Regions from separate parts of the Pseudomonas sp. BNK-30 genome, predicted to be linked through region 2. Evidence: riboswitches for the same ligand, from Rfam matches in the RefSeq annotation. Region 2 holds a riboswitch; each other region holds the start of a gene.
What was found. A riboswitch is a leader RNA that binds a small molecule or an ion and turns the genes downstream of it on or off. The one in region 2 is predicted to bind cobalamin.

Region 1: linked by a shared signal. The riboswitch ahead of ACMGGN_RS12450 (ABC transporter substrate-binding protein) and the one ahead of cobW (cobalamin biosynthesis protein CobW) in region 2 are both predicted to bind cobalamin.
Region 3: linked by a shared signal. The riboswitch ahead of cobO (cob(I)yrinic acid a,c-diamide adenosyltransferase) and the one ahead of cobW (cobalamin biosynthesis protein CobW) in region 2 are both predicted to bind cobalamin.

The regions. Positions count from the first base shown of each region.
Region 1 covers NZ_CP179904.1:2,649,695-2,659,120, forward strand. Annotated here, with positions in the region: gene ACMGGN_RS12430 (ABC transporter permease) at 1-112, shown strand, start outside; gene ACMGGN_RS12435 (ABC transporter permease) at 119-928, shown strand; gene ACMGGN_RS12440 (ABC transporter ATP-binding protein) at 948-2,096, shown strand; gene ACMGGN_RS12445 (DUF1624 domain-containing protein) at 2,518-3,684, shown strand; cobalamin riboswitch at 3,713-3,911, shown strand; gene ACMGGN_RS12450 (ABC transporter substrate-binding protein) at 4,022-5,032, shown strand; gene ACMGGN_RS12455 (FecCD family ABC transporter permease) at 5,032-6,048, shown strand; gene ACMGGN_RS12460 (ABC transporter ATP-binding protein) at 6,045-6,833, shown strand; gene ACMGGN_RS12465 (pseudoazurin) at 6,850-7,284, shown strand; gene ACMGGN_RS12470 (OprD family porin) at 7,281-8,618, shown strand; gene ACMGGN_RS12475 (GNAT family N-acetyltransferase) at 8,705-9,205, opposite strand; gene ACMGGN_RS12480 (hypothetical protein) at 9,323-9,426, shown strand, end outside.
Region 2 covers NZ_CP179904.1:1,827,238-1,836,663, forward strand. Annotated here, with positions in the region: gene ACMGGN_RS08500 (transporter substrate-binding domain-containing protein) at 1-802, opposite strand, end outside; gene ACMGGN_RS08505 (response regulator transcription factor) at 816-1,430, opposite strand; gene ACMGGN_RS08510 (DUF1272 domain-containing protein) at 1,657-1,899, opposite strand; gene cobM (precorrin-4 C(11)-methyltransferase) at 1,966-2,718, opposite strand; gene ACMGGN_RS08520 (cobalamin biosynthesis protein) at 2,751-3,143, opposite strand; gene ACMGGN_RS08525 (CbtA family protein) at 3,161-3,871, opposite strand; gene ACMGGN_RS08530 (CbtB domain-containing protein) at 3,881-4,066, opposite strand; cobalamin riboswitch at 4,175-4,400, opposite strand; gene ACMGGN_RS08535 (hypothetical protein) at 5,076-5,390, shown strand; cobalamin riboswitch at 5,446-5,656, shown strand; gene cobW (cobalamin biosynthesis protein CobW) at 5,755-6,822, shown strand; gene cobN (cobaltochelatase subunit CobN) at 6,826-9,426, shown strand, end outside.
Region 3 covers NZ_CP179904.1:3,376,165-3,385,590, reverse strand. Annotated here, with positions in the region: gene ACMGGN_RS15755 (AI-2E family transporter) at 1-94, shown strand, start outside; gene hda (DnaA regulatory inactivator Hda) at 227-934, shown strand; gene ACMGGN_RS15745 (C40 family peptidase) at 1,061-1,705, shown strand; gene ACMGGN_RS15740 (C40 family peptidase) at 1,842-2,375, shown strand; cobalamin riboswitch at 2,501-2,721, shown strand; gene cobO (cob(I)yrinic acid a,c-diamide adenosyltransferase) at 2,840-3,451, shown strand; gene ACMGGN_RS15730 (cobyrinate a,c-diamide synthase) at 3,448-4,743, shown strand; gene bluB (5,6-dimethylbenzimidazole synthase) at 4,740-5,390, shown strand; gene cbiB (adenosylcobinamide-phosphate synthase CbiB) at 5,387-6,295, shown strand; gene cobD (threonine-phosphate decarboxylase CobD) at 6,288-7,280, shown strand; gene ACMGGN_RS15710 (cobyric acid synthase) at 7,277-8,731, shown strand; gene cobU (bifunctional adenosylcobinamide kinase/adenosylcobinamide-phosphate guanylyltransferase) at 8,733-9,254, shown strand; gene cobT (nicotinate-nucleotide--dimethylbenzimidazole phosphoribosyltransferase) at 9,251-9,426, shown strand, end outside.

The DNA of each region.
Region 1 (9,426 bases), 820 kb from region 2:
TAACTGGGGCATGGCCAGCGCCGCCGCCGCACTGCTGGTGGTCATCACCCTGGTGCTCTTCTACCTGTACCTGAAGCTGCAACCGGAATCACCGGTCGGCAACGCGAGGTAAACCGCCATGCTTCTGTCTCCCAATGCCATGGGGCGCCCGCTGCGCACGGGCCTGTACCTGACCACCGGCGTGATTGCTGCGTTCCTGCTGCTGCCGGTAGTGTTCATCATCCTGCTGTCGTTCGGCTCATCGCAGTGGCTGGTCTTCCCGCCACCAGGCTGGACCTTCAAGTGGTATGCGCAGTTCTTCGCCAACCCGGAGTGGATGGACGCCGCCCTGGCCAGCTTCAAGGTCGCCGTGCTGACCACCATCGCCGCCGTGCTGCTGGGCCTGCCTACTGCATTCGCCCTGGTGCGTGGCCGCTTCCCCGGCCGCGAAATGCTCTACGGGCTGTTCACCATGCCGATGATCGTGCCGCTGGTGATCATTGCCGTGGCGGTGTATGCACTGTTTCTGAAGCTCGGCTATACCGGCACGCTGTTCGCCTTCGTGGTCAGCCACGTGATCGTCGCCCTGCCCTTCACCATCATTTCGATCATCAACTCGCTCAAGCTGTTCGACCAGTCGATCGAGGATGCCGCGGTGATCTGCGGCGCCTCACGCCTGCAAGCGATCTTCAAGGTGACCTTCCCGGCCATTCGCCCGGGGATGATCGCCGGCGGCCTGTTTGCCTTCCTGGTCTCGTGGGACGAGGTGGTACTGAGCGTGATGATGGCCAGCCCCGACCTGCAAACCTTGCCCGTGAAGATGTGGACCACCCTGCGCCAGGACCTGAGCCCGGTGATCGCCGTCGCCTCGACGCTGCTGATCGGCCTGTCGCTGATGGTCATGGTCATTGCCGCCGCCTTGCGCCGGCGCACCGAAACGAACGCCTGAGCGCCCGGAGAAAACAACAATGAGTGCAGTGATCAAAGACAACGCGCACAACAAGACCCTGGTCAGCCTGCGCGGCCTGAACAAGCATTACGGTGACTTCACCGCCGTGGATAATCTCGACCTGGAAATCCAGGACGGCGAGTTTCTCACCTTCCTCGGCTCCAGCGGCTCGGGCAAGTCCACCACCCTGTCGATGCTGGCCGGGTTCGAGACGCCCAGCAGCGGCGAGATTCTGGTCGAGGGCCAGTCGCTGGTGAATGTGCCACCGCACAAGCGCGACATCGGCATGGTGTTCCAGCGTTACTCGCTGTTCCCGCACCTGAATGTGCGTGACAACATCGCCTTCCCCTTGGCCATCCGCAAGCTCGGCGCGGCAGAAACCAAGAAGCGGGTCGACGCCATGCTCAAGCTGGTACAACTGGAGGCGTTCGCCCATCGCAAACCCTCGCAGATGTCGGGCGGCCAGCAACAGCGTGTGGCGATTGCCCGCGCCCTGGTGTACGAACCACGCATCCTGCTGATGGACGAGCCACTCGGCGCGCTGGACAAGAAACTGCGCGAAGACCTGCAGGATGAACTGCGCCAGTTGCACCGCCGGCTGGGCATCACCATCGTCTACGTCACCCACGACCAGGAAGAAGCCATGCGCCTGTCCCAGCGCATCGCCATCTTCAGCCACGGCAAGATCGTCGGCCTGGGCACCGGCTATGACCTCTACCAGAACCCGCCCAACGCCTTTGTCGCCTCGTTCCTGGGCAACTCCAACTTCCTGCGCATCACGGCCAGCAGCAACGGTGCCGGCAGTTTCGAAGGCCAGCCAGTAGCGATCCGCCTGACGCCTGGCCTGGCGGCGGGCCAGGATGCGCTGATCATGGTACGCCCGGAAAAGGCCCTGGCACTCACCGCCGACCAGGCTGCACGCGAGCCGTTGCCCGCGGGCTGGAACGAAGTGCTTGCCAAGGTCGGCGAGGTGCTGTTCCTCGGCGAAAGCCAGACCTGCCATGTAATGACCCCGGGCGGTACTGAACTGACCGTGAAAGCACTGTCGGCTGCGGGTATGTCCATGCAGCCCGGAGACACCGTGAAGGTCCGCTGGGCGGTTGCAGATGCCTGCATCTACACCGAATGGGCGCAAAGCGACCTGAGCAAGTCGGCCGGCGCGCACTGAGCATCAGCAGCAGGTAAATGATTGACGCGCATCCCGCCCAATAGTCATACGCGCGCCAGTTTCAGGCATCCTGCGCCGCCGCGCGCGGGGTGAAACGGGAGCCGGTGCGTCGGGGGCCACGACAAGTCCGGCGCTGCCCTCTCAAGCCCGTGGTGTTTGTACCTGGAGGCGACTGCGTGCCGCAGTCGCACTTGGCGACGGTGGCTTACAGCTTCAGATTTGAGCTGACTGTATCGGCCTCATCGCCGGCAAGCCGGCCACACAGGGACCCCGCTGCTCTCGAGCTCAGCGCAAACCCAGTAGGAGCTGGCTTGCCGGCGATGACGGCTGAACCGCCACTGCAAAAACCACTACCCGGCACAAATGAAATAGTTATAAGATAACGTTTCATTTGACATCCATTCCTGCCTGCGACCCCTCCATGACAAGTGCCGCCGCCACCCCCACTCAGCTCACCCAACGCCTGCAGAGCATCGATGCCCTGCGCGGCCTGGTGATCCTGTTCATGCTGCTCGACCACGTCCGCGAGACATTTTTCCTGCACCGCCAAGTCAGCGACCCGATGAGCATCGACGCCACCGACCCGTCCCTGTTCTTCAGCCGCACCCTGGCCCACCTATGTGCACCAGTGTTCGTACTGCTCACTGGCCTGTCAGCGTGGCTGTACGGCGAGAAGTATCAGGGCCGCAGCGATGTCTCGGCGTTCCTGTTCAAGCGCGGCCTGTTCCTGGTAGTGCTGGAGTTCACCCTGGTGAATTTCGCCTGGACCTTCCAGCTGCCGCCCAGTGTCATCTACCTGCAGGTGATCTGGGCCATCGGGGTCAGCATGATCGCCCTGTCGCTGCTGGTATGGCTGCCGCGCCCGGCGCTGGTTGTGCTGGGCGCAGTGATCATCGCCGGGCACAACCTGCTCGACAGCCTGCACTTTGGCGCTGAGTCGGCGATGCATGTGCCGTGGGCGATCCTGCATGACCGTGGCTGGCTGGAGCTCTCTGAAAGCCTGCGCCTGCGCACCTCCTACCCGGTACTGCCGTGGATCGGCGTCATTGCCTTGGGCTATGGCCTGGGCCCTTGGTTCGCCCGTGGCAGCGATGCCGGCCAGCGTCAGTACCGCCTGCTGCTGGCAGGGGTCATCGCCCTGCTCGGCTTCATGGCGCTGCGCATGCTCAATGGCTACGGCGAAGCGCCGTGGAGCGGCTACCCGACGCTTACCCAGACCGTGATGAGTTTCTTCAACATCACCAAATACCCGCCTTCGTTGTTGTTCCTGGCCCTGACCCTGGGCTGCGGCCTGCTGTTGCTGCGCGCCTTTGAGCGCGCAGGGCAAGCCCGCTGGATCGGTGCCCTGGCGGTGTTTGGCGCGGCACCGATGTTCTTCTATCTGCTGCACCTGTACGTGTTGAAACTGATGTACCTGGCCAGCGTCGCCCTGTTCGGCCGCAATCACGGCGACTACTTCGGTTTTGACGGCATTGGCGCGGTGTGGCTGGGTGCTGTGCTGCTGGCCATGGCGCTGTACCTGCCGGTGCGCTGGTTCGCCAGGCTCAAGGCGCGCCGACGCGACATCACCTGGCTCAAGTACTTCTGATTTAGCGTTTTCACCGGCTGCCTGATGGTCTACCATGCGGGCCGCCGGTTTCCACCACGGAAATAATAGGGAATCCCAGGCCGCCCAGGCGCGCCAAACGGAACTGCCCCCGCAACTGTAGGTGCCGAGCCCGCTCCATCGATGCCACTGGATCAGCCGATCCGGGAAGGCCGGAGCCGGGTGATGACGCACCAGTCAGGAGACCTGCCGGCTTACATTCACCAACCGGCGGGGTGTCCGGGATTGGCCATCAGAGTTGCCCCTGTCGCCTGCAGGGGCGCGGCGATGCCTGTCCGTGCGTTCCTTCCGTGAACTGTCCGATAGGAGATCGCCCCGCATGCTGTCCCGTTTCGCCACCCTGCTCGCCGGCTTGAGCCTCACCGGCGCTGCCCAGGCCGCCGCCACGCACTACCCGCTGACCGTGGACAACTGCGGCATGCCGCAGACCTTCACCCACGCCCCCGAGCGCGCAGTCACCATCGGCCAGGCCGGCACCGAAATCCTCTACGCGCTGGGGTTGGGCGACAAACTGGCCGGCACATCGCTGTGGTTCAACAACGTCTTGCCCGAATACAAGGCGCAGAACGACAAGGTGCCGCGCCTGGCCGACAACGACCCGAGCTTCGAAGCAGTGGTGGGCAAGCGACCAGAGTTGGTGGCGGTGCAGTTCGAGTGGATGGTCGGCGCCCAGGGCGTGGTCGCGACCCGTGAGCAGTTCAACGAACTGAAGGTCCCCACCTATCTGCTGCCCTCAGACTGCGAAGGCAAGGACAACCTGGTGGGGGCCGATGGCACGCGACTACAGGCGTTTCAGGTCCAGAGCATCTACAAGAGCGTCAGCCAGCTGGCGGAAATCTTCGACGTCCAGGACCGCGGCGCGGCACTGAACAGCGACCTCAAGGCGCGCCTGGACAGCGCCAGGCAACAACTGGCCGGCAAAGACCTGAGCCAGACTTCGGCACTGTTCTGGTTCTCCAGCGCCGACCTCGACATCGACCCCTACGTTGCGGGCCGCCAGGGCGTGGCGGACTTCATGCTGCGCACCCTGGGTGTACGCAACGTGGTCGAGTCCACCGAAGAGTGGCCCACGGTGGGCTGGGAAACCATCGCCAAGGCCAACCCTACGTGGCTGATCATCGCCCGCATGGATCGCCGCCGCTTTCCGGCCGACGACTACCAGAAGAAGCTCGAATTCCTGCGCAGCGACCCGGTAACCCAGCACATGGATGCCGTGAAGAACAACCGCATCATCATCCTCGACGCCGATGCCATGCAGGCCGGTATCCGCCTGTTCCGGGGCCTGCAGACCCTGTCGGCAGCCTTCGCCAGCGGTAAAGCGGCGCCGTGATGAACCGTAAGCTGCCCTGCTGCGCCCTGGCCCTGGTTGCCCTGCTCGGCGCGCTGCTTGCCGGCACCGCCATTGGCGAGACCACCGTGTCACCCAGCGTGGTGTACCAGGTACTGGCCAACCACCTGTGGCAGGCCGGTTACCCGGTCGACCCGATCGACGCCGGTATCGTCTGGAACTACCGCCTGACCCGCACGCTGGTCGCCGCAGCCTGTGGCGCAGGGCTGGCGACCTGTGGGGTGATCCTGCAGGCGCTGCTGCGCAACCCGCTGGCCGAACCCTATTTGCTGGGCCTGTCGGCCGGGGCTTCGACCGGCGCCGTGCTGGTAGGCCTGCTGGGCCTGGGCAGTGTTGCCCTGAGCATGTCGGGCGGCGCCTTTGTCGGCGCCGTCGCGGCCTTCGCCCTGGTCCTGGTGCTGGCCCGCGCAGCCGGCCCGAGCAGCAACAACGCCCAAGTGATCCTGGCAGGGATTGCCGGCTCGCAACTGTTCAACGCCCTGACGGCGTTTCTGATCACCAAATCGGCCACGGCCGAACAGGCTCGCGGCATCCTGTTCTGGCTGCTGGGCAACCTCAGTGGCGTGCGCTGGCCGTCAGTATGGCTGGCGCTGCCGGTGGCGCTGTTCGGGCTGGTGGTGTGCCTGTGGCACCGGCGCACACTGGACGCTTTCACCTTCGGTACCGATTCGGCGGCGTCGCTGGGCATTGCAGTGCGGCGCAGCCAGTTGCTGCTGATCAGTTGCGCGGCGCTGGTGACGGCGGTGATGGTGTCCATCGTCGGCGCCATCGGTTTTGTCGGGCTGGTCATCCCGCATGCCCTGCGCCTGATGCTCGGCCCAGGCCACAGCCGCCTGCTGCCGGCCAGCGCCCTGGGCGGTGCGCTGTTCCTGATCGCTGCGGACATGCTTTCACGCACGCTGATCCCCGGCCAGGTGATTCCAGTGGGCGTGGTCACAGCGCTGATCGGCGCACCTGTGTTTGCGTTGATCCTGGTCAGCCGCAGGGGGCGCGCATGACGGCCATGACACCCCCAAAGGTCGCCCCGCTCGCCTGCCAGGGCTTGGGTTTGCAACTGTCGGGCACCCCCGTGCTGCGCGATATCAACCTGACGATCGCCGCAGGTGAAACCCTTGGTATCGTTGGCCCGAATGGCTCCGGCAAATCCTCCCTGCTCAAACTGCTGGCCGGGCTGCGCACGCCGCATAGCGGCAGCGTGCAATTGCTCGGCGAGCCGCTTGCGCGCCTGCCGCGCAGGCGCATCGCCCAGGCCCTGGCGCTGGTCGAGCAACAGGCCGACACCCTCGACGCCATCAGCGTGTTCGACGCCGTGGCGCTAGGGCGTACCCCTTGGTTGTCCGCCCTGGCGCCGTTTTCCCAGGAGGATCGCGCGGTCGTCGAGCAGGCCCTGGCCGACCTCGATGCCTCGCACCTGCGCACGCGCATCTGGAGCTCGCTGTCCGGTGGCGAACGCCAGCGCGTACACATTGCCCGCGCTCTTGCCCAGCGCCCGCAGGTATTGCTGCTCGATGAGCCGACCAACCACCTCGACATCCAGCACCAGCTGAGCCTATTGCAACAGGTACAGGCGCTGCCGGTAACCACCCTGGTGGCCCTGCACGACCTGAACCAGGCGCTGACCTGCGACCGCGTGGCGGTGCTCGAACACGGCCGTCTGGTGGCCCTCGGCAAGCCGCTGGAGGTACTGACCCCCGAGCGTTTGCTGAGCACCTTCGGCGTACATGCCCACTACCTCACCGACCCCTTCGACGGCGCGCGCATCCTGCGCTTTCGCGCCCCCTGAACCAGGAAGCTCCCGCATGCTGTTGCGCACTACCGTCCTGCTGCTCGCCAACGCTCTGCTACCTCACGCTGCGCTGGCCGACGTGCACGAAGTGAAGATGCTCACCCGCGGCGCGGCCGGTGCCATGGTCTACGAGCCCGACCACCTGCGTATCGCACCGGGTGATACGGTACGTTTCGTGCCGACCCAGAGCGGCCACAACGCGGCCAGCCTGCCCAGGTTGCTGCCGGTAGGCGCCGAGGCTTTCAAGAGCAAGCTGAACCAGCCCTTCGAGCAGACCTTTACGGTGCCAGGGGTGTACGGCGTCCAGTGCATCCCACACCTGGCCATGGGTATGGTGATGCTGATCCAGGTGGGCGATACCGGCTTGACCGAATTGCCAGCGGATTTGCCTGCGCGGGCACGTACGCGCCTGGCAGCCCAACTGCAGCAGTTGGAGGCCGGCCAATGAACCGTTTGCTTCTGGCCCTGCCACTGCTGGGCCTGGCGCCCTTGGCGCTGGCTGAATCCGCACAGTCGCAGAGCAACGGCTTGGTCGAAGACAGCAGCTGGAGCATCCTCAACCGCACGGTCTACGACCAGCGTGACTACAAGCATGGCGGGCGCAACAGTGCCGCCCGCAATGCCTACAAACCCCGCAGTGAACGCAATGGCCTGGCCGAGGAATGGGCCTACGGTTTGATGGGTACATTCCAGTCCGGTTTTACCCAGGGCCTGATCGGTGTTGGCGTCGATGCCCATGCCTACCTTGGCGTACAACTCGACAGCGGTGGAGGTCGAACCGGCAAGGCTCGCCTACTCGGTGTGGACAACGATGGCCACCCTAAAAACGAATACAGCCGCGGCGGTGCCGCTCTGAAGCTTCGCCTGTCCGACACAGTGCTTTCCTATGGTGAGCAGCGAGTGAAAACGCCGGTATTCAGCTCTTCCGACAGCCGTTTGCTACCCGAAACCGCCACCGGTTTTTTCCTCACCAGCAATGAAATCGACAAGGTCAAGCTGGTTGCCGGGCACTTCAACGAAAGCACCGACCGCAATGCTTCAAGCCATGACCAGGGCTTCGTGGTGAACTACTCCAACGCCCGCCAGGGCAACAGCTTCGACCTCGCCGGTGCGGTGTGGAACCCCAGCGCTGCCTTGAGCGCCAGCCTGTACACCTCCCGCTATGAAGACACCTGGAACCAGCACTACCTGGGCAGCACCCTCACCCATGCACTGGATGACCGGCGCAGCCTGAGCCTGGACCTCAACCTGTACCGCACCACCGACACCGGCAAAGCGCTGTCCGGGCGCATCGACAACACCACCTGGAGCCTGGTCTCGCGCTATAGCCAAGGCCCCCATGCTTTCAGCCTGGGCTGGCAGCAGGTGGATGGCAACACGCCGTTCGACTACGTGACCCGCGGTGCAATCTATATTGCCAACGCCGTGCAGATGTCTGACTTCAACGCACCCAACGAAAAGTCCTGGCAAGCGCGCTATGACCTGAACATGGGCGCTTATGGGGTGCCGGGGTTGAACCTGACGGCGCTGTATGTGCGCGGGTTCGATATCGATGGCACGCACGTGGACCCCAACGGCGGGTATGCGTACCTGGGCTATGGCAAGGGTGGCAAACACTGGGAGAGGGACCTTGAGGCGCGGTATGTGGTACAGAGTGGCAAGGCCAAGGGCACGGCGTTTTCACTGAGGCACAATGTGCACCGCGGGGATACGGCGCAGGCGGAACTGGACGGCAACCAGATCCGCCTGGCCGTGGAGTGGCCGTTGTCGGGCGGGCTCTGAGTGGTTTCATCCTCCTTGTGCGCCGGTTTGATGAGGCCCTTGGCGTTGCGGGTATCCACCCTCGTCACTGCAAAGCAGGAAAGTTCCTAAATGACCTGGTACTGCTCCATGTGCGTAGTCCGCCACACCGGGTCATCCTCTACGTTGATCACCGTGAAGCCCTGCCGCTCCCAGAACCGGATCGCCCCTGCCAGAAACGGATGGGTGTGCAGGTACAGACACTCAACGCCTGCCTCGACGGCGTGCTCACGCAAGGCCTGGAACAATGCCGCGGCCAGGCCGTTGCGCCGGTATTCGGGGAGCACGAACAGGCGCACGATTTCGACGACGCGTTTGCCGTGGTAGTCGAGCTGGTGGAAGCGATGGTCATAGGGCAGGTAGCCAATGACTGCGATCAACGTGCCACGATCACGGGCTTCCAGAAAGTGCCCGTCGCCATCCAGGTAAGTCGCCTCGAAATGGGCCAGGTCTTTGGGCAAAGGCGAATGGGCGAGCATGGGGAACAGCTCGCGTCGGGCACTGTCGACGAAGGCAACGACTTCATCGATGGCGTCACGGCCGGGTGATTGCAAGGTCCAGTCGGGCATGGGGTTGAAGCGATGGCCTGGGGAACGTGTTTCTACCCTACAGCATCGGACGGCGCAATGCATGGTCGGCCCGACCTCGCTATAATCCCCGGCCTGAAACGCGCCCAAGGCCAGCCCATGCCCCGCCTCTGCAAGTTGTTGCTGCCCCTGCTGTTCGCCGCTGCCCTCACCGCCTGCGACCAGAAACCGACTCGAGAAGAGCAGATCGTGGCCAGCCTGCC
Region 2 (9,426 bases):
TCAAACGCTCGCTTTCTGTGATCCTTGCCAGGGCCATGTCGATCAGGCGGCGCAGGCGCGGGTTGTCATTGGCCAGGGCGAAGGAAAAGGTGCCCGCTGGCCCACGGCAGAAATGGTCGATCTTCACCGTACCCTGGTAACTTTTGCCAATAAGAAAATCGGTGCTGATAGCGTCGCCCAGATAGGCGTCCACCTCTCCCATTTCCACCGCTGCCAGCCCTGCCAGCGTTGAGCGATGAAGGCTCAACTGTGCTTTGGGGTAGAGCGAGCGGACCGTTTCGCTCGGCAGGTAGTGATCGACCATGCCCAGGCGCACGTCTGTGAGGTCTGTGTTGTTTTTCAGGGTGCGCCCTTCGCGGGTGACGATGACTGGCAAATCGTCTGCGTAGGGCTGGCTCAGGTTCAGCTGGGCATCGGCCGCTTCGAAACTGTTGGAGCTGCCCAGCAAATCGATTTTGCCGTCGCGTAAGGCTGCGATCGCCGCATGGCGGCTGGGAAAGCGCCTGACCTCTATCGGTATCTCCAGAAGTTCGGATATTAGCCCGGCATAGTCTGCGCTCAGGCCCTCATAGTCGCTCGGGCTGATGTTGATCTCGAACGGGGGATAATCGGGACGCGAGCTGCCCAGCAACAGAACTTTGCGCTGCTGCAACCATTGGCGGTCCTGGGCATCGAGTTGCAGTGGTGAAGCGGTGCTGACAGCACGTGCCAACAAGCGCCGCGTTTCGACATCTGCCGGTGCGGCGAGCGCGGAGCCAGCCATGCCAATGGCCAGCAACAGCGCAACCAGTACGCACTTCATGCCGATCACGCGCCTAATTGACGTTATTGCGTTTGGCCAGATCAACCATTTCTACCAATGATTCAGTCTTGAGCTTGTCCATGATGCGGCCACGGTAGGTGCTGATGGTCTTGGCGCTGAGGTTCATGCAATGGCCTATGTTCTTGTTGTTTTCACCACGGGCCAGACGCCGAAGCACTTCCATCTCCCGATTTGACAGGCTGCCCAGGCGCCCGTGCTCGCTGTCCAGAGTGTTGCTGTTCACCGACATCTGCGGGAAGGTCGAGTACCCCTTGACCAAGGCTTTCATGGCAAAGACGACGGCATCGAGATCTTCATCTTTGGTTACAAATGCGCCTATACCGGCATCCAGGCAACGGCGGACGTACAACTCGGTGGCCTGTCCGGTCAATACCATGATCCTGGGGACCTGTTCGAGTTGCTGCAGGCGCTTGATGACTTCCATGCCGTCGAGGCCAGGAAGCCCGATATCCAGGATCACGACGTCGGGTCGCAGGTTGCGTGCTACCTGCGCCACTTCGCTACCGTTCTCGACTTCCCCCACAACTTTGAAGCGCTCGCGCTCAAGCAGCATGCGCAGCGCGAATCGAACGGTAGAGTGATCGTCAACGATCAGCACGGTTGTCATGAGGCTAACTCCTGTCGGAATGTGGTCCGTTTCCTAAGGCTAATCAGGAATACGTCTGCAAGGTCTTTCTGCAGCGCAGCACGATACGTCCATTCCGGTTCCTTGGTAATGGCGAGTATAGATCTGTTGAGTTAGGGGGACGACTTTGTTGAAAAATCCTACAAAATCGTCTGAGTACAAGCATCGCCAGGGTATTTTTTCGCCGATGCTTGTGGCTGCAAGTTGTTCAAGCACAGCGGGCGTGGGGCTTGAGCACGCGCTCAGTGGCAGGTGGGTTGTTGCTCAAGGCCGTACCAACCCGGGTGGGGCGTGCGACCAATTGACCTGAGCAGTTGGGGCAGCGGCCATTGAAGTGGGTTTCAGCACAGCTTTTGCAGAATGTGCATTCGAACGAGCAGATCAGCGCGTCAGGGCTGTCGCCCGGCAGATCGCTATTGCAGCATTCGCAATTGGGGCGTAGTTCCAGCATGGGCGCGACTCCGGTCCGCGGGATGGAGCCTGGAGTCTGCTACGGTCTGTATCAGCTTGGCAATGTTCAACTGCCCCGGCGATAAAGGTGCGCATGCCCGGCGCGGTACAGGGCTGACTCGGCGAACGGAGCATCGCCCAGTACGTGCCCGACGAGAATCAGCGCGGTGCGACGAAAACCCTTCGCGGCTGCCTTCTCGACGATATCCTCGAGGGTGCCCCGTGCCCAGTCCTGATCGGGCCAAGTGGCGCGGTGAACAACGGCCACCGGGCAGCCTGCGCCGTAATGGGGGACAAGCTCATCGACGATTCGAGCCAGGTGTTTCACGCCGAGGTGGATCGCCAAGGTGCAACCATGACGCGCCAGGTCGCCCAGTTGCTCGCCTGCTGGCATGGGTGAGCTGTCCCCGTAGCGGGTTAGAATGACCGTCTGCGCCACCTCAGGCAGCGTCAGCTCGCAGCCCAGCAACGCGGCACTGGCAGCGGTAGCGGTTACACCCGGAATGATCTGGTAATCGATACCCAGCTCGCGCAGATGGCGGATCTGCTCGCCGATTGCGCCGTACAAGCTGGGATCGCCACTGTGAACACGGGCGACATCCTGGCCTTTTTCATGGGCCGCGTGCATGGCCTCCACGATTTGCTCCAGGTGCAGTTCCGCGCTGTTTATCACGGTCTCGGCCTGGTGCCCGTCGAGCACTGCCGCGGGCACCAGGGAGCCGGCGTAGATGATCACTGGGCACTGACGGATCAGGCGTTGCCCTTTGACCGTGATCAATTCCGGGTCGCCGGGGCCGGCGCCGATGAAGTAGACCGTCATGGAAAATCCTTGCAGGTGAATGGGTGGGGCAATTATCCGCCGCAGGCAAGGGCCAGGGTAGCGGCGCCGAGCGTTTGCCGCGTCACCACAAGCGTGGCGTTGCCGCGTTCATGATGGGCCATTGCCAGGGCTGCGCTCTCCGCGACGCCCCAGCAACCGCTGTGGGCGAATGCCACCGCAGAGCGATGGCTCAGTTGTGGCTCGTAAGCCTGTAGTTGCGAGGCGTCGAACACCAGCAGGGGCAAATTGTGACGTTCGGCGAGTTGTCGCAGGCCAGGTTCGTCGGCTTTCGACGTGATGCTGGCGATGCCGCGCAACGCCGACAGCGTCAGCCCGTGGCCATGAAGTGCCTGGTGCAGCAGATCGTCCAGGACCTCAACCGGGCAGCCCCGGCGGCAACCAAAGCCGGCGTAAAGCGCCGGCAGCGGGTGGTGGCTTGCCATCAAGCCTGGCTGGAACGGCGGTACAGCCAGGCGCTGAGTAGGCCCAGAGCCAGCCAGAAGGCAGCGTTGGTTGCCCACGAAGCGATCTTGAACTGTGTTTCCAGGGCTTCTGGGGCCAGGCTTTCATGGACTTCGGGTTGCGGAGCGCCGATCAAATGCGGCACTACCAGCAATACTGCCCCGAGGGCCTTGAGCAGCCAATGACGAGCGAACACCAGCAATGCAAGCCCCAGCGCGGTGGCGGCGGCGGTGCCAATCCACCAGTTCTGGCGCTGGCCGAGGTCTGCGGCTGCGGTGCCTGGCAGCTCTGGCGGCAGGCCCAAGGTGGGTGCCAGGCAGAACACGGCGAACCCGGCCAAGCCCCATAATGCGCCGGTGGTGACGCGGTTGGGCTCACGCAGGCTGTACAGCGCGGCAAGGATCAGGGCGAAGCCGACGGCTACGACGAGGTTGCCACCGGTGGTGGCGAGGATGCGCTGCCAGCCGTCCTCCGGTGACCAGGCATCGGCACTGTGTTCGTGCGCCGCAGCATGTTCATGCCCAACGGTTGCCTGGATATCGTGGCTGTGGTGCTCGGTGGTGGGGGCTGCCGATTCATAGGTTTCCGCCTCAAGAATCAGCGGTGCGACCCAGAAGCTTTGCAGCAGGGTCAACAACAAGGCTGCGAGCAGCCCGCTGAACCCGGCGGTGCGGGCAATGCGCTTGATCATGGGGCGGTCTCAGTGGCAAGGGAACGCGGCGCTGTGGCGGGTGTCGTGGGCAGCGTTGTGCACGGCTTCGATGTGTGAGAAGCCGGCAAAGTAGATCAGGCACAGGCCCAACAGGCTGGCAGCGGCGGCGATGACCACGCGCTGGCTGAGGGTGACGGGGGTGGCGATACCGTGTTTGGCGCTGGTGACGGGCATGACGCGTTCCTCTGCTTTGTAGGGCATTGTGCCGATTGAGCAACAGGCAAGCGCGGCAACCCCGGGCTTGAATGGCCCAGGGAAATGCGACAGCGCCCGCCCACCGCGGGGTGTTGATGAACGCCAGGCCGGTCTCCGGGCTTGCGAGGAGGAGCAGGGCTCCTGGTAAAGCGTCACCTTCCCATGCCGTACGATGTGGCACAGTGGTTTAGACGCTTCGCTCGCTTACCGTTGCGGGGGCAGCACCGGGATTGTCCGGCCCTGATCGAGGGCCTGCGACGCACCGGTTTCCCGTTTCACCCCCAGAGGGGGCACCTGAACGCAAGGTGCAAGGAGAGCACGGGGCAGGGTTTGCGTCAATCGTAGGTCACGATTTGCTTGCCGTTGCCGTTGCCGTTGCCGTTGCCGTTGTTTGCTTTTGCTTTTGCTTTTCAGAGCGCGGTAGTACAGGCACCGCAGATTGCGACTTCAGGAGGCCGAGCGCAGGTCTTGCGAAGGGAGGTGACGGGCATGGATGCCCGTCAAGCGCTGCGGCCCATGGATGGGCCGTCAGCGCGGTCCTCCCGGGAGCAAGGCCGGAGCGAGGGAACCCCGGAGCGAAGCGTAGGGGCCGGATGATGGGAGCAGGCGGTTTTTGGTTCCTTTTTGCCAAGACAAAAAGGGACCCGCCGTAAGGGCGGAAAGGTGAGTGAGCGCCGCCACGGCAAATAGATATTCACGCTAGCTGAAAGCCAGAAGCCAGAAGCCAGAAGCCAGAAGCCAGAAGCCAGAAGCTCATGCGAGGGCTTTGATTCATGCGGGCATATCCATTTGCGGTGGCGGCGCTCACTCACCTTTCCGCCCTTACGGCGGGTCACTTTTTGGCAAACGCCCCAAAAAGTAACCAAAAAAGGCTGGCTCCTATCATCCGGCCCCTACGCTACGCTCCGGGGTTCCCTCGCTCCGGCCTTGCTCCCGGGAGGACCGCGCTGACGGCCCATCCATGGGCCGCAGCGCTTGACGGGCATCCATGCCCGTCACCTCCCTTCGCAAGACCTGCGCTCGGCCTCCTGAAGTCGCGATCTGTGGTGCCTGTACTTGCGCGCTAGAAAAGCAACAGCAACAGCAACAGCAAGAGCAACAGCAAGAGCAACAGCAAGAGCAACAGCAAGAGCAACAGCAAGAGCAACAGCAAGAGCAACAGCAAGAGCAACAGCAAGAGCAACAGCAAGAGCAACAGCAAGAGCAACAGCAAGAGCAACAGCAAGAGCAACAGCAAGAGCAACAGCAACAGCAACAGCAACAGCAACAGCAACAGCAACAGCAACAGCAAGAGCAGGGTTAATTGGAGAGGGGCGTGGGTGGTGCACGCCAACAGTTGACCACCTGCCACCCCCCGCGTAGCCTTGCCGCTTCGAGGTTCTTCGGCCAGGCCGAAGCTAAGACGGGAACGCGGTACAAGCCGCGGCTGCCCCCGCAACTGTAAGCACCGGTAACGGATCGACATAGCCACTGCGCCCAAGCGCGGGAAGGCGTCATCCCGCCAGCCCCGTGATCGAAAGGGCCGCAACGGTGCAAGCCAGGAGACCTGCCTCGCAACGTTTTCGACTATCAACCGGGCGGGGTGATCCGGTGGCGAACGAGCCCGGCCGACCTGGCCGCGGCTTTCGTCCCGCATGCCCGCGCCATCCTGCCAAGGGCAACGCGACATGAAAACACTGGCCAAACTCCCCGTCACCATCGTCACCGGCTTCCTCGGCTCGGGCAAAACCACCTTGCTCCGGCACATGCTCGACAACGCACAAGGCCGACGCATCGCAGTCATCGTCAATGAGTTCGGCGAACTCGGCATCGATGGTGAAATCCTCAAGCAGTGCAGCATCGGCTGCACCGAAGAAGAGGCCAGCGGCCGCGTCTACGAACTGGCCAATGGCTGCCTCTGCTGCACCGTGCAAGAAGAATTCTTCCCGGTCATGCGTGAACTGGTGGCGCGCCGTGGCGACCTCGACCACATCCTCATCGAAACCAGCGGCCTCGCACTGCCAAAACCGCTCGTGCAAGCCTTCCAGTGGCCGGAAATCCGCAACGCCTGCACCGTCGACGCGGTTATCACCGTGGTCGACAGCCCAGCTGTCGCCGCCGGTACCTTCGCCGCCTACCCGGACCAGGTCGACGCCCAACGCAAGCTCGACCCCAACCTGGACCATGAGTCGCCGCTGCACGAATTGTTCGCCGATCAACTGGCCAGTGCCGATCTGGTGGTACTGAACAAAGCTGACCTGATCGACGCCGAAGGCCTGGCCAAAGTGCGCGCCGAAGTGGCCGAAGAATTGCCGCCTGCGGTCAAGGTGATCGAGGCCAGCAGCGGCCGCCTGCCGCTGAACGTGCTGCTGGGCGTCGGGGCAGAGTCCGAGGCGCACATTGATGGGCGCCGCACTCACCATGATTCGCATCACGACGGTGAAGGCCACGATGATCACGATCACGATGCCTTCGACTCCATCTCCATCGACCTGCCAGAGGCCGACGAAGCGCTGCTGCTCGATGCCCTGACCCAACTGGTGGTGGAGTTCGGCATCCTCCGCGCCAAGGGCTTCGCGGCCATTCCCGGTAAGCCGATGCGCCTGCTGGTGCAGGGTGTAGGCACCCGTTTCGACAAGCACTTCGACCGCGCCTGGCGTGCCGATGAGCCGCGCATCACCCGCCTGGTGCTGATCGGCCAAGACCTTGATGCCGCGCACCTGCAAGCGCGTCTGCGCCAGGCACTGGGCGCCTGACCCATGCACCTGCTGCGGACCCAGCCCGGCGGCTTCGTGCCGGACGACAGCATCGCCGACCTCGGCCAGACACCCGCCGAGCTGGTGATCCTCTGCAGCGGCGACTCGCATTTGGCGTTGCTCGCCGAAACCGCCGAGCAACTGCCGGACGACTACCCCAGCCTGCGCCTGGCCAACCCCATGCAGGTGCAGAACCATGCCTCCGTCGACCTGTATGTCGACGAGGTGCTGCGCCACGCCAAGGTGATCCTGGTGTCGTTGCACGGTGGCGTCGGCTACTGGCGCTATGGGGTGGAACAACTGGTCGAACTGGCTTCACGCGGCGTGCAATTGATCCTGGTGCCCGGTGACGACCGCCCCGATCCCGAATTGACCGGGCTTGGCACCGTCACTGGAGAGCCAGCCGAGCGCCTTTGGCACTACCTGCGTCAGGGCGGCAAGGCCAACGCCGTCAATCTGTTCAAGTACCTGGCCAGCCAGTGGCTGGGCCGCGATTACAGCTGGGATGCACCGCAACCGTTGCCACGCACCTCGGTGTATCACCCGGGTACTCCCAATGCCACGCTCCAGGACTGGTACGCCCAGTGGCACCCGGAGCACCCGGTAGCGCCGCTACTGTTCTACCGCTCGCACCTGCAGGCAGCCAATACCGCGTTCATCGACGTGTTTTGCCAGCGCCTGCAGGCGGCCGGCCTCAATCCGCTGCCGATCGCCGTTGCCAGCCTCAAGGAAAGCGCCTGCCTGGAACAGGTCGAAAACTGGCTGGACGAAGCGGGCGCCGAGGTCCTGATCAATACCACGGGCTTTGCCATGTCCAGTCCGGAGCGTCCCAGCCTGCGGCCGTTTCGCCGGGACATACCGGTGCTGCAGGCCATCTGTGCGCAAGACAACCAACCCGGTTGGGAAGCCAGCGAGCAAGGCCTGGGCGCTCGCGATCTGGCCATGCACATTGCCTTGCCCGAGCTGGACGGGCGCATCATTACCCGGCCGGTGAGCTTCAAGGACATGGCTTGGCGCAGCGAGCGCAGCCAGTCTGACGTGGTGTGCTATCGCGCCCATCCGGAGCGTATGGATTTTGTCGCCGAGCTGGCCAGGCGCTGGGTGGCGCTGGCGCGCCTGCCCAATGGGCAAAAGCGCATTGCGCTGGTGCTGGCCAACTACCCGACCCGGGACGGGCGCATCGGCAATGGTGTTGGGCTCGATACCCCTGCGGCGGCGCTTAACATTCTCAAGGCGCTGCAGGCTGAAGGCTACCCGCTGGGCGAACTGCCGGACAGCGGCACCCAATTGATTCACCAGTTGCTCGGCGGCGTCACCAACGATCTCGATCACCTCGACCAGCGCCCCTGCGCCCAGAGCCTGAGCCTGGCAGATTACCAGGCCGCTTTCGAGCGCCTGCCCGAAGCCAACCGCAAGGCTGTGCTGGAACGCTGGGGGGCGCCCGAGCAGGACCCGATGTACCGCAGCGGCCGCCTGATGGTGGCCGGGCTGCGCTATGGCCTGACCTTCGTCGGCATCCAGCCGGCACGCGGTTACCAGGTCGACCCCAGTGCGGTGTACCACGACCCGGATCTGGTTCCGCCGCATGGCTACCTGGCATTCCATTTCTGGCTGCGCCACGCCTTTGCCGCCGATGCGGTCATCCATGTGGGCAAACATGGCAACCTGGAGTGGCTGCCCGGCAAAGGCGTCGGCCTGTCTGACCAGTGCTGGCCGGATGCGCTACTCGGCCCGCTGCCGAACATCTACCCATTTATCGTCAACGACCCGGGCGAGGGAGCCCAGGCCAAGCGCCGCACGCAGGCAGTGATCATCGACCACCTGATGCCACCGCTGACCCGAGCCGAAACGTACGGGCCGTTGCGCGAGCTTGAACAGCTGGCTGATGAGTTCTATGAAGCGCAGATGCTCGACCCGCGCCGCGCCCGTGAGCTGCAGCGCGACATTCTCGAGCTGGTCAAGGCCAACCACATCGACCGGGAGCTGCAACTGGAAGGGCAACTGGACGACGCCGCCGTATGGCTGCCACGCCTGGATACCTACCTGTGCGATCTCAAGGAGTCCCAGATCCGTGATGGCCTGCACGTATTTGGCCAGTCTCCGCAAGCCCGCCTGCGGATCGACACCTTGCTGGCTTTGCTTCGGGTCGAGCGCGGTGATGGTCGGGGTGGTAACGCCAGTTTGTTGCGCACACTCGCCAAGGCTTTGGTGCTGGGCTTCGACCCATTGGACTGTGACCTGGGGCAAAACTGGGCGGGACCGCGCCCGGCACTACTGCAGGCCGTAAGCGAAGCACCGTGGCGTACCTTTGGCGACAGCCGGGAACGCCTTGAACTGCTGGCACTGCAGGTGATCGAGCAAGCTTTGGGCGGCGCTCTGCAATTGCCCGACGAGGCGCAATGGCAGCCGGTACGTCAGGTGGTGCAGGCCTTACAGGAGCAGGTAGCTCCAGACCTGGATGCCTGCGGGCCGGCCGAGATCAATGGCCTTCTCGCAGCATTGGCGGGGCGCTTCGTACCAGCCGGCCCCAGCGGGGCACCCAGCCGCGGTCGCCTGGATGTACTGCCCACGGGCCGCAACTTCTATACGGTGGATGTACGCAAC
Region 3 (9,426 bases), 1.5 Mb from region 2:
GGTGGCGGCAGTGGTCATGGTGCTGCTGCGCCATGTGCATGACCTGTACAAGGAATCGGACATGTACGCGGGGGAGGTCGACCCTGATCTATAAGCCAGACTGCCTTGCAACTCGTTGATTTTGCTTGTGCTACGTGCCTTCGCGATTGTGCCCCCCGCATTGCGGGTATAGACTTTGCACACCGATCACCCTAGGCCCCCTGTGGTCCCCCGACCGCCCGCGAGCATGAAACCACCGATCCAGTTGCCCCTGGGTGTGCGCCTGCGCGATGACGCCACCTTCATCAACTACTATCCGGGCGCCAATGCAGCGGCATTGGGCTACGTCGAGCGGCTGTGCGAAGCCGACGCCGGCTGGACCGAGAGCCTCATCTACCTGTGGGGCAAGCAGGGTGTCGGCCGTAGCCATCTGTTGCAGGCTGCCACACACCGCTTCCAGCAGCGTGGCGAAGCCGCTGTGTACCTGCCGCTGGCGCAGTTGCTCGACCGGGGCATCGGGTTGCTCGATTACCTGGCGCAGTACGAGCTGGTGTGCATCGACGACTTGCATGTGATTGCCGGCAAGGCGGAGTGGGAAGAGGCGATGTTCCATCTGTTCAACCGCCTGCGCGACAGCGGCCGGCGCCTGCTGCTGGCGGCCTCGGCCTCGCCGCGCGAACTGCCGATCAAGCTGCCCGACCTCAAGTCCCGCCTGACCCTGGCGCTGGTATTCCAGATGCGCGGCCTGTCTGATGAAGACAAGCTGCGCGCCCTGCAATTGCGCGCCTCGCGCCGTGGCCTGCACCTGACCGACGAAGTCGGCCATTTCATCCTTACCCGTGGTACGCGCAGCATGAGTGCGCTGTTCGACCTGCTCGAGCGGCTCGATCAGGCTTCTTTGCAGGCGCAGCGCAAGCTGACCATCCCGTTCCTGAAAGAAACGCTCGGCTGGTAAGCCCGTAAATACGCGGCTTTGAGCGGCAAAACGAAAAAGTCACATCTTTTTCGATAAAATTTGCAAATGGCCCTGATAGAAGGCATAGTTTCCCCCTTCTAAAGGACTACAGACACGGTCGTGCCCATGCTCAAGCGCTTCGCACCCCTCGTGCCCCTCGCACTCGTGACCCTGCTGATTGGCTGCGCGGCCCAAGGCCCTGTTTCCCAGCCCCAGGATCACACCCCGGTCGCCTCCCAGTCGGCGCCCGAGGCCAAGGCTTCGGTATCGTCCGTATTCGGCGAGCAGCAAGAGCTGGCCACTGAAGATGACCTTCAGGCGTTCTCCAGCAACAGCAAGCCTTATCAGTTGCCAGTATTGGCCGACAGCATCCTGGAGCGCGGCATGTCCCTGATCGGTACCCGTTACCGCTTCGGTGGGACCTCGCAGGCGTCCGGTTTCGATTGCAGCGGTTTCATCGGCTATCTGTTCCGCGAAGAGGCCGGCATGAACCTGCCGCGCTCGACCCGCGAAATGATCAAGGTCGATGCGCCCAAAGTTGCCCGCAACAAGCTCAAGCCAGGTGATCTGCTGTTCTTCAGCACCAATGGCCGTGGCCGTGTCAGCCATGCCGGCATCTACTTGGGCGACAACCAGTTCATTCATTCCAGCAGCCGCCGCAGCGGTGGTGTGCGCATCGACAACCTCGGTGATCGCTACTGGAGCAAGACCTTCATCGAAGCCAAGCGCGCCTTGGCCATGGCGCCAGCGAGCAATATCGCACGCAACTGATATCAAAATGATGTACCCTGCCGCGGCGACGAAGCTTGAAAAGCTCGTCGCCGTGCGCATTTACAGAATGCGTCTAATCTAAATTCTCAACACTTTTCGGTTGCAGCCCAGCGATCTCAGACAGGATGTTCTGGCCATGGTGATGATGGCGCGCTTCGCATTCCTTTCCCTGGTGGCATTGCTTGCCGCCTGCTCCGGCCGTGCCCCGGCACCGGCGCCTGTGGTACAGCCACAGGTCCCGTACAGCCAACCCATAGCGTCCCCGGTTGCCAACGACGTGCTGATCCGCGCAATCGGCCTGGTGGGTACGCCGTATCGTTGGGGCGGCAACACTCCCGACTCCGGTTTCGATTGCAGTGGCTTGATCAACTACGTCTACCGGGACGCGGCGGGCATCAGCCTGCCTCGCTCCACGCGAGAAATGATCGTCATGCGTGCGCCGACCGTAGACGTTCACTCACTGCAATCGGGCGACCTGGTGTTCTTCGCGACCAGCGGTGGCTCGCAGGTGAGCCACGCCGGCATCTACGTGGGCGAAGGGCGGTTCGTGCATGCTCCGTCCACCGGTGGCACCGTGCGCCTGGACTACCTGTCCAACAGCTACTGGTCCAAAGCCTACCTGCAGGCAAAACGGGTGATTACCCAGGGGCACCTGGCACAGAACCCCTGATGGCGAAGCCGGCCACTCGCAAGGTGGCCGATGCGCGCCGCGCGGGCCGCGCTCCCTATCAAGAGCGCCTGAACCCTCAAGCGAAATCCCCGCCCTTCGATTGACGCTCCCGGTGCAACACTCTAACCTTCGCGCGTGTTTCAGGTGCCCTGCCAGCTCGTCTGGGCAGGGTGAAACTGGGAAGCCGGTGTGCGCCTGCAAGGTGCGAGTCCGGCGCTGCCCCCGCAACGGTAGGTGAGTCAAAAGCCGCGCACGGCCACTGGATACCAGTATCCGGGAAGGCGCGCAGGCCCGGGCCAACGCCCGCTCACGAGCCCGGAGACCGGCCTGTCACTGCCAACGGCATCACGGAGGGTGATGCGCGGTGCACCGTGGCATCTGGCCACGGCTCCTGCGCGTTCTCCGTCTGCCCGCCTATCGACCTGTCGCCGTATTTTGCGGGGCGACAGCCTGCGGAGACCCCCATGAGCGAAACCACCGAACGCGACGAACGTCATCTGGCGCGTATGCAGCGCAAGAAGGCGATCATCGACGAGCGCATCGCCAATTCCCCTAACGAGTGCGGCCTGCTGCTGGTGCTGACCGGCAATGGCAAGGGCAAGAGCAGCTCGGCGTTCGGCATGCTCGCACGCGCCCTGGGCCATGGCATGCAGTGTGGTGTGGTGCAGTTCATCAAGGGCCGCAACAGCACCGGCGAGGAGCTGTTCTTCCGGCGCTTCCCCGAGCAGGTGCGCTACCACGTGATGGGCGAAGGCTTTACCTGGGAAACCCAGGACCGCCAGCGCGACATTGCCGCCGCTGAGGCAGCCTGGGCGGTTTCGCGCCAGCTGCTGCAGGACCCGAGCATCCAGTTCGTGGTGCTCGACGAGCTGAACATCGCCCTCAAGCACGGCTACCTTGACCTCGATCAGGTGCTTGGCGATATCCAGGCGCGCCCCCCCATGCAGCATGTGATCGTCACCGGCCGCGCGGCCAAGCCCGAAATGGTCGAGCTGGCCGACACCGTCACCGAGATGGGTATGCTCAAGCATGCCTTCCAGGCCGGTATCCGCGCGCAGAAGGGCGTCGAACTGTGAGTCAGACGCGCCACTGCCCAGCCGTTCTGATCGCAGCACCGGCATCTGGCCAGGGCAAGACCACCGTGACTGCGGCCCTGGCCCGCCTGCACCGCAACCTGGGGCGCAAGGTCCGTGTGTTCAAATGCGGGCCTGATTTTCTCGACCCGATGATCCTTGAGCGTGCCAGTGGGGCGCCGGTGTACCAGCTCGACCTGTGGATGATCGGTGCGCAGGAAAGCCGGCGCCTGCTGTGGGAAGCGGCGGGTGAGGCCGACCTCATCCTGATCGAGGGCGTCATGGGCCTGTTCGACGGCACCCCATCCAGTGCCGACCTGGCGCGCCACTTCGGCGTGCCGGTTCTTGCCGTGATCGATGGTACGGCCATGGCCCAGACCTTTGGCGCACTGGCCCTGGGGCTGGCGCGCTACCAGGCCGACCTGCCGTTCGCTGGCGTGCTCGCCAACCGTGTCGGCAGCCTGCGCCACGCGCAGTTGCTCGAAGGTAGCCTGACCGAAGGCCTGCGCTGGTACGGCGGGCTGTCGCGCGAGCGCGGTATCGAGCTGCCCAGCCGCCACCTGGGGTTGGTTCAGGCCAGCGAGCTGAATGACCTGGATGCGCGCCTGGACGCTGCCGCCCAAGCACTGGGCAGCAGCTGCGATGCCGCATTGCCGCCGCCGGTGGCATTCGCCGCACCGGACGTACCGACGTGCAGCGCCACGCTGGCGGGTGTGCGCATTGGCATTGCCCGGGACGAAGCGTTTGCCTTCACCTACGGCGCCAACCTCGACCTGCTGCGCAACCTGGGCGCACAGCTGGCGTTCTTCTCGCCGCTGCACGACCGCGAGCTGCCCGCCGTGGACAGCCTGTACCTGCCGGGCGGCTACCCTGAGCTGCATCACCATGCGCTGGCCGCCAACGCACCGATGTGCGCCGCGATCCGTGCGCACCACGGCGCAGGCAAGCCGTTGCTGGCCGAGTGCGGTGGCATGCTTTACCTGCTCGATGCCCTGACCGATGTGGCCGGCGAGCGTGCCGCATTGCTTGGCCTGCTGCCCGGCGAGGCGACCATGCAGAAACGCCTGGCGGCGCTGGCCCTGCAGGCTGTGGAACTGCCCGAAGGCACCCTGCGCGGCCACACCTACCACCACTCGCTGACCAGCACCGAACTGCAGCCCATCGCCCGCGGCCAGAGCCCCAACGGCGGGCGCGGCAACGAGGCGGTCTATCGCCTTGGTCGGCTCACGGCATCCTATGTGCACTTCTATTTTCCCTCCAACCCTGAGGCGGCGGCGGCGCTGTTGCGGCCATGAGCGAGCACGCCTTCAGTGATGCCGAACGCGCGGCCGTCTACCGGGCAATCGGCGAGCGCCGCGACATGCGCCACTTCGCCGGCGGCAGCGTTGCGCCTGAAGTGCTCGGCCGCCTGCTCGCTGCCGCGCACCAGGCCCCCAGCGTTGGCCTGATGCAGCCTTGGCGTTTCATTCGCATCACCCAGGGTGAGCTGCGCGGGCGTATCCAGGCGCTGGTGGAGCAGGAGCGGGTGCGCACGGCCCACGCCTTGGGCGAGCGCACCGACGCATTCATGAAGCTCAAGGTAGAAGGCATCAACGACTGCGCCGAAGTGTGGGTGGCGGCGTTGATGGACAACCGCGAGCCACACATTTTCGGCCGGCGGACTTTGCCGGAAATGGACCTCGCCTCGCTCGCCTGCGCCATTCAGAACCTGTGGCTGGCGGCCCGCGTCGAAGGGCTGGGGCTGGGCTGGGTCTCGCTGTTCGACCCACAGGCACTGGCCGCGCTGCTGGGGATGCCAGCCGGCGCCAAACCGGTGGCGGTGCTGTGCCTGGGGCCTGTCACCGAATTCTATCCGGCACCCATGCTGGTGATGGAAAACTGGGCCGAAGAACGGCCCTTGAGCGACATGTTGTATGAAAACCAATGGGGGGAGCGCCCATGAGCGTCGCCTTGCTGACCGTGGCCGGCGTGGCCCTGGATGCGTTGTTCGGCGAGCCGCAGCGGCGCCATCCGCTGGTGGCCTTCGGTAACCTGGCGTCGAGCCTGGAGCAGCGCCTGAATGCCGGCGGGCGCGGTTGGCGCAGCCACGGCGTGAGTGCCTGGTTCCTGGCAGTGGTGCCCTTGACCCTGGTGGCGCTGATCCTCTCCTGGCTGCCCGGCATTGGCTGGCTGGTTGACGTGCTGGCGCTGTATTGCGCGCTGGGCCTGCGCAGCCTTGGCGAGCATGTGCTGCCGGTGGCCAGTGCCTTGCGCCAGGGTGATCTGGAGGAGGCCAGGCGCCGCGTCGGTTACCTGGTCAGCCGCGAGACCCGCGAACTCGATGAGCCGGCCGTGGCCAGGGCCGCAACCGAATCGGTGCTGGAGAACGGCAGCGATGCAGTGTTCGCCGCGCTGTTCTGGTTCATCGTGGCCGGTGCGCCGGGCGTGGTCCTGTACCGCTTGAGCAATACGCTGGATGCCATGTGGGGCTACCGCAATGAACGTTTTGAACGCTTCGGGTGGTGCGCGGCGCGCATCGACGATGTACTCAACTATATTCCCGCAAGGCTGGTGGCATTGACCTACGCCTTGCTCGGCAAGACCCGCCTGGCCCTGGCCTGCTGGCGCAAGCAGGGCCCGTTGTGGGACAGCCCCAACGCCGGGCCGGTGATGGCGGCCGGTGCCGGTGCGCTGGGTGTCGAACTCGGTGGCCCGGCGGTGTATCACGGCGAGCTGCACGAGCGCCCGCGCCTGGGCGAAGGGCCGATGGCCGATGCCGGTGCCATCGAGCGCGGCTGGGCCCTGGTACAGCGTGGCGTGTGGTTGTGGTTGCTGGTGATCTGCGTGGGAGCCTACTGCAATGCTTGAACATGGCGGCCGACTGCTCAGGGCAGTACGGCAATACGGGATTGCACGGGAGGCCTGGCTCGACCTGTCCAGCGGTATTGCGCCGTGGGCTTATCCTGTGCCGGCGATCCCGGCGCACGCCTGGGCGCGACTGCCCGAGACCGAAGACGGCCTCGAAGAGGCGGCCCGCCAGTATTACGGTGTTGGCCAGTTGCTGCCGGTAGCGGGCTCGCAAGCAGCGATCCAGGCCCTGCCGCATCTGCGCCCGAGCGGTCGCGTGGGGGTGCTGTCGCCGTGTTATGCCGAGCATCCGCAGGCCTGGCAACGGGCCGGGCATCAGCTGATCGAGCTGGATGAAAGCCAGGTCGAGGCGTATCTGGACAGCCTCGATGTGCTGGTGCTGGTCAACCCGAACAACCCGACCGGTCATCGCGTGCCCCCCAACCGCCTGCTTGCATGGCATGCCCGCTTGGCCGAGCGTGGCGGCTGGTTGGTGGTCGATGAAGCCTTCATGGACAACACGCCCGAGCACAGCGTGGTCGGTTGTGCCGACCGCCCCGGGCTGATTGTGCTGCGCTCGTTCGGCAAGTTCTTCGGCCTGGCCGGTGTGCGGCTGGGCTGCGTGGCGGCCGAACTGCCGTTGTTGCAGCGCCTGGCCGAGCTGCTTGGCCCATGGACCGTCAGCGGCCCGACCCGGGTGCTGGCCCAGGCGTGTTTCGCCGACCTGGTAGCCCACCCGCTGCAGATCGAGCGCTGTGCCCACGCCAGCCAACGGCTTGCCACGCTGCTGAAAAGCACCGGCCTTGCGCCCGCGGGTGGTTGCGACCTGTTCCAGTACGTACGCTGCGAGCGCGCAGCGCACCTGCATGACTTTCTCGCCCGCCGCGGCATCCTGGTGCGCCTGTTCGAACAGCCGCCTGCCGTGCGCCTGGGCCTGCCCGCCAGCGCCGCTGAAGAGCAGCGCCTGGCCCAGGCCCTGGCCGATTATCAGAAGGAAACGGCATGACCACCCTCATGGTGCAAGGCACCACCTCCGACGCCGGCAAGAGCACGCTGGTTACCGCCCTGTGCCGTTGGCTGCTGCGCCAGGGGGTGGCCGTGGTGCCGTTCAAACCGCAGAACATGGCCCTCAACAGCGCGGTGACTGCCGATGGCGGTGAGATCGGTCGCGCCCAGGCGGTGCAGGCCCAGGCTTGCCGGCTGGCGCCGCACACCGACATGAACCCGGTGCTGCTCAAGCCCAACAGTGACACCGGCGCCCAGGTCATCATCCATGGCCGCGCGGTCACCAGCATGAACGCGGTGGCCTATCACGACTACAAGGCTATCGCCATGCAGGCGGTGCTGGCCTCCCATCAGCGCCTCAGTGGCGCGTATCCGGTGGTGATGGTCGAAGGTGCGGGCTCGCCTGCCGAGATCAACCTGCGTGCCGGTGACATCGCCAACATGGGTTTTGCCGAAGCGGTCGACTGCCCGGTGATTCTGGTTGCCGACATCAATCGCGGCGGCGTCTTCGCCCACCTGGTCGGTACCCTGGAGCTGCTGTCGCCGACCGAGCAGGCCCGGGTCAAGGGCTTCGTCATCAACCGTTTCCGTGGCGACATCGCCCTGCTGCAGCCAGGCCTGGACTGGCTGGAGCAGCGCACGGGCAAGCCGGTGTTGGGTGTGCTGCCTTATGTCAGCGATCTGCACCTTGAGGCCGAAGACGGCATCGATGTACGCCAGGCGGCCAAGGATGAGCGCGTGCTCAAGGTGATCGTGCCGGTGCTGCCGCGCATCAGCAACCACACCGACTTCGACCCGTTGCGCATGCACCCCCAGGTGGACCTGCAGTTCATCGGCCCTGGCCAGCCGATTCCGCCTGCCGACCTGATCATCCTGCCTGGCTCCAAAAGCGTGCGTGGCGATCTGGCGCAACTGCGCGAGCGCGGTTGGGACACCGCCATCGCCCGGCACCTGCGCTACGGCGGCAAGCTCATCGGTATCTGTGGCGGCCTGCAGATGCTGGGCCGTGAGGTGCATGATCCGCTCGGCCTCGAGGGGCCTGCCGGGTCCAGCCCGGGGCTGGGCCTGCTCGATTACGCCACGGTGCTTGAGGCCCAGAAGCAACTGCGCAACGTGGCGGGGGCTTTGAGCCTCGAACAGTCGCCCGTGACCGGTTACGAGATCCATGCCGGCGTCACCCAAGGCCCTGCGCTGCAGCGCCCCGCCGTGCAACTGGCCGATGGCCGCAGCGACGGCGCCATCAGTGCCGACGGGCAGATCCTCGCCACGTACCTGCATGGCCTGTTCGAAGGCCGCCAGTCGTGCGCAGCGCTGCTGCGCTGGGCGGGCCTGGCGCACGTGCAGCAGATCGATTATGAGGCCCTGCGCGAGCGGGATATCGAGCGCCTGGCCGACCTGGTGGAAAAGCACCTGGACACCGCGCAGCTGCGAAAACTTTGTGGGGTCGCCTGACATGCGCAACCTGATCCTCGGCGGTGCCCGTTCGGGCAAAAGCCGCCTGGCCGAGCAGTTGGCAGCCGACAGCGGCCTGCCGGTGACCTATATCGCCACCAGCGAACCCCTGGATGGCGAAATGAACGAACGGGTACGCCTGCACCGCCAGCGCCGGCCAAGCGATTGGGCGCTGATCGAAGAGCCGCTCGCCCTGGCAGCCGTGCTGCGCGCCGAAGCTGCCGAAGGGCGCTGCCTGCTGGTGGACTGCCTGACCCTGTGGCTGACCAACCTGCTGATGCTCGATGACGATCAGCGCCTGGCTCAAGAGCGCGATGCACTGCTCGACTGCCTGGTGCAATTGCCCGGCGTGATCATTCTGGTCAGCAATGAAACCGGCCTGGGCGTAGTGCCCATGGGCGAGCTGACCCGGCGCTATGTCGATCTGGCCGGTTGGCTGCACCAGGCCGTCGCCGAACGTTGCCAGCGCGTGGTACTCACCGTCGCCGGCCTACCCCTGATGCTCAAAGGACCTGCTCTATGAACCCGACCTGGTGGCGTGACGCCTGCCAACCTCTCGACACCGCCGCCATGGATCAGGCCCGCGCCCGTCAGCAGCAGCTGACCAAACCTGCCGGGTCGCTCGGCCAGCTGGAAGCCCTGGCAGTGCACCTGGCCGGGCTGCAGGGGGTTGAGCGGCCGAACCTGGATCAGGT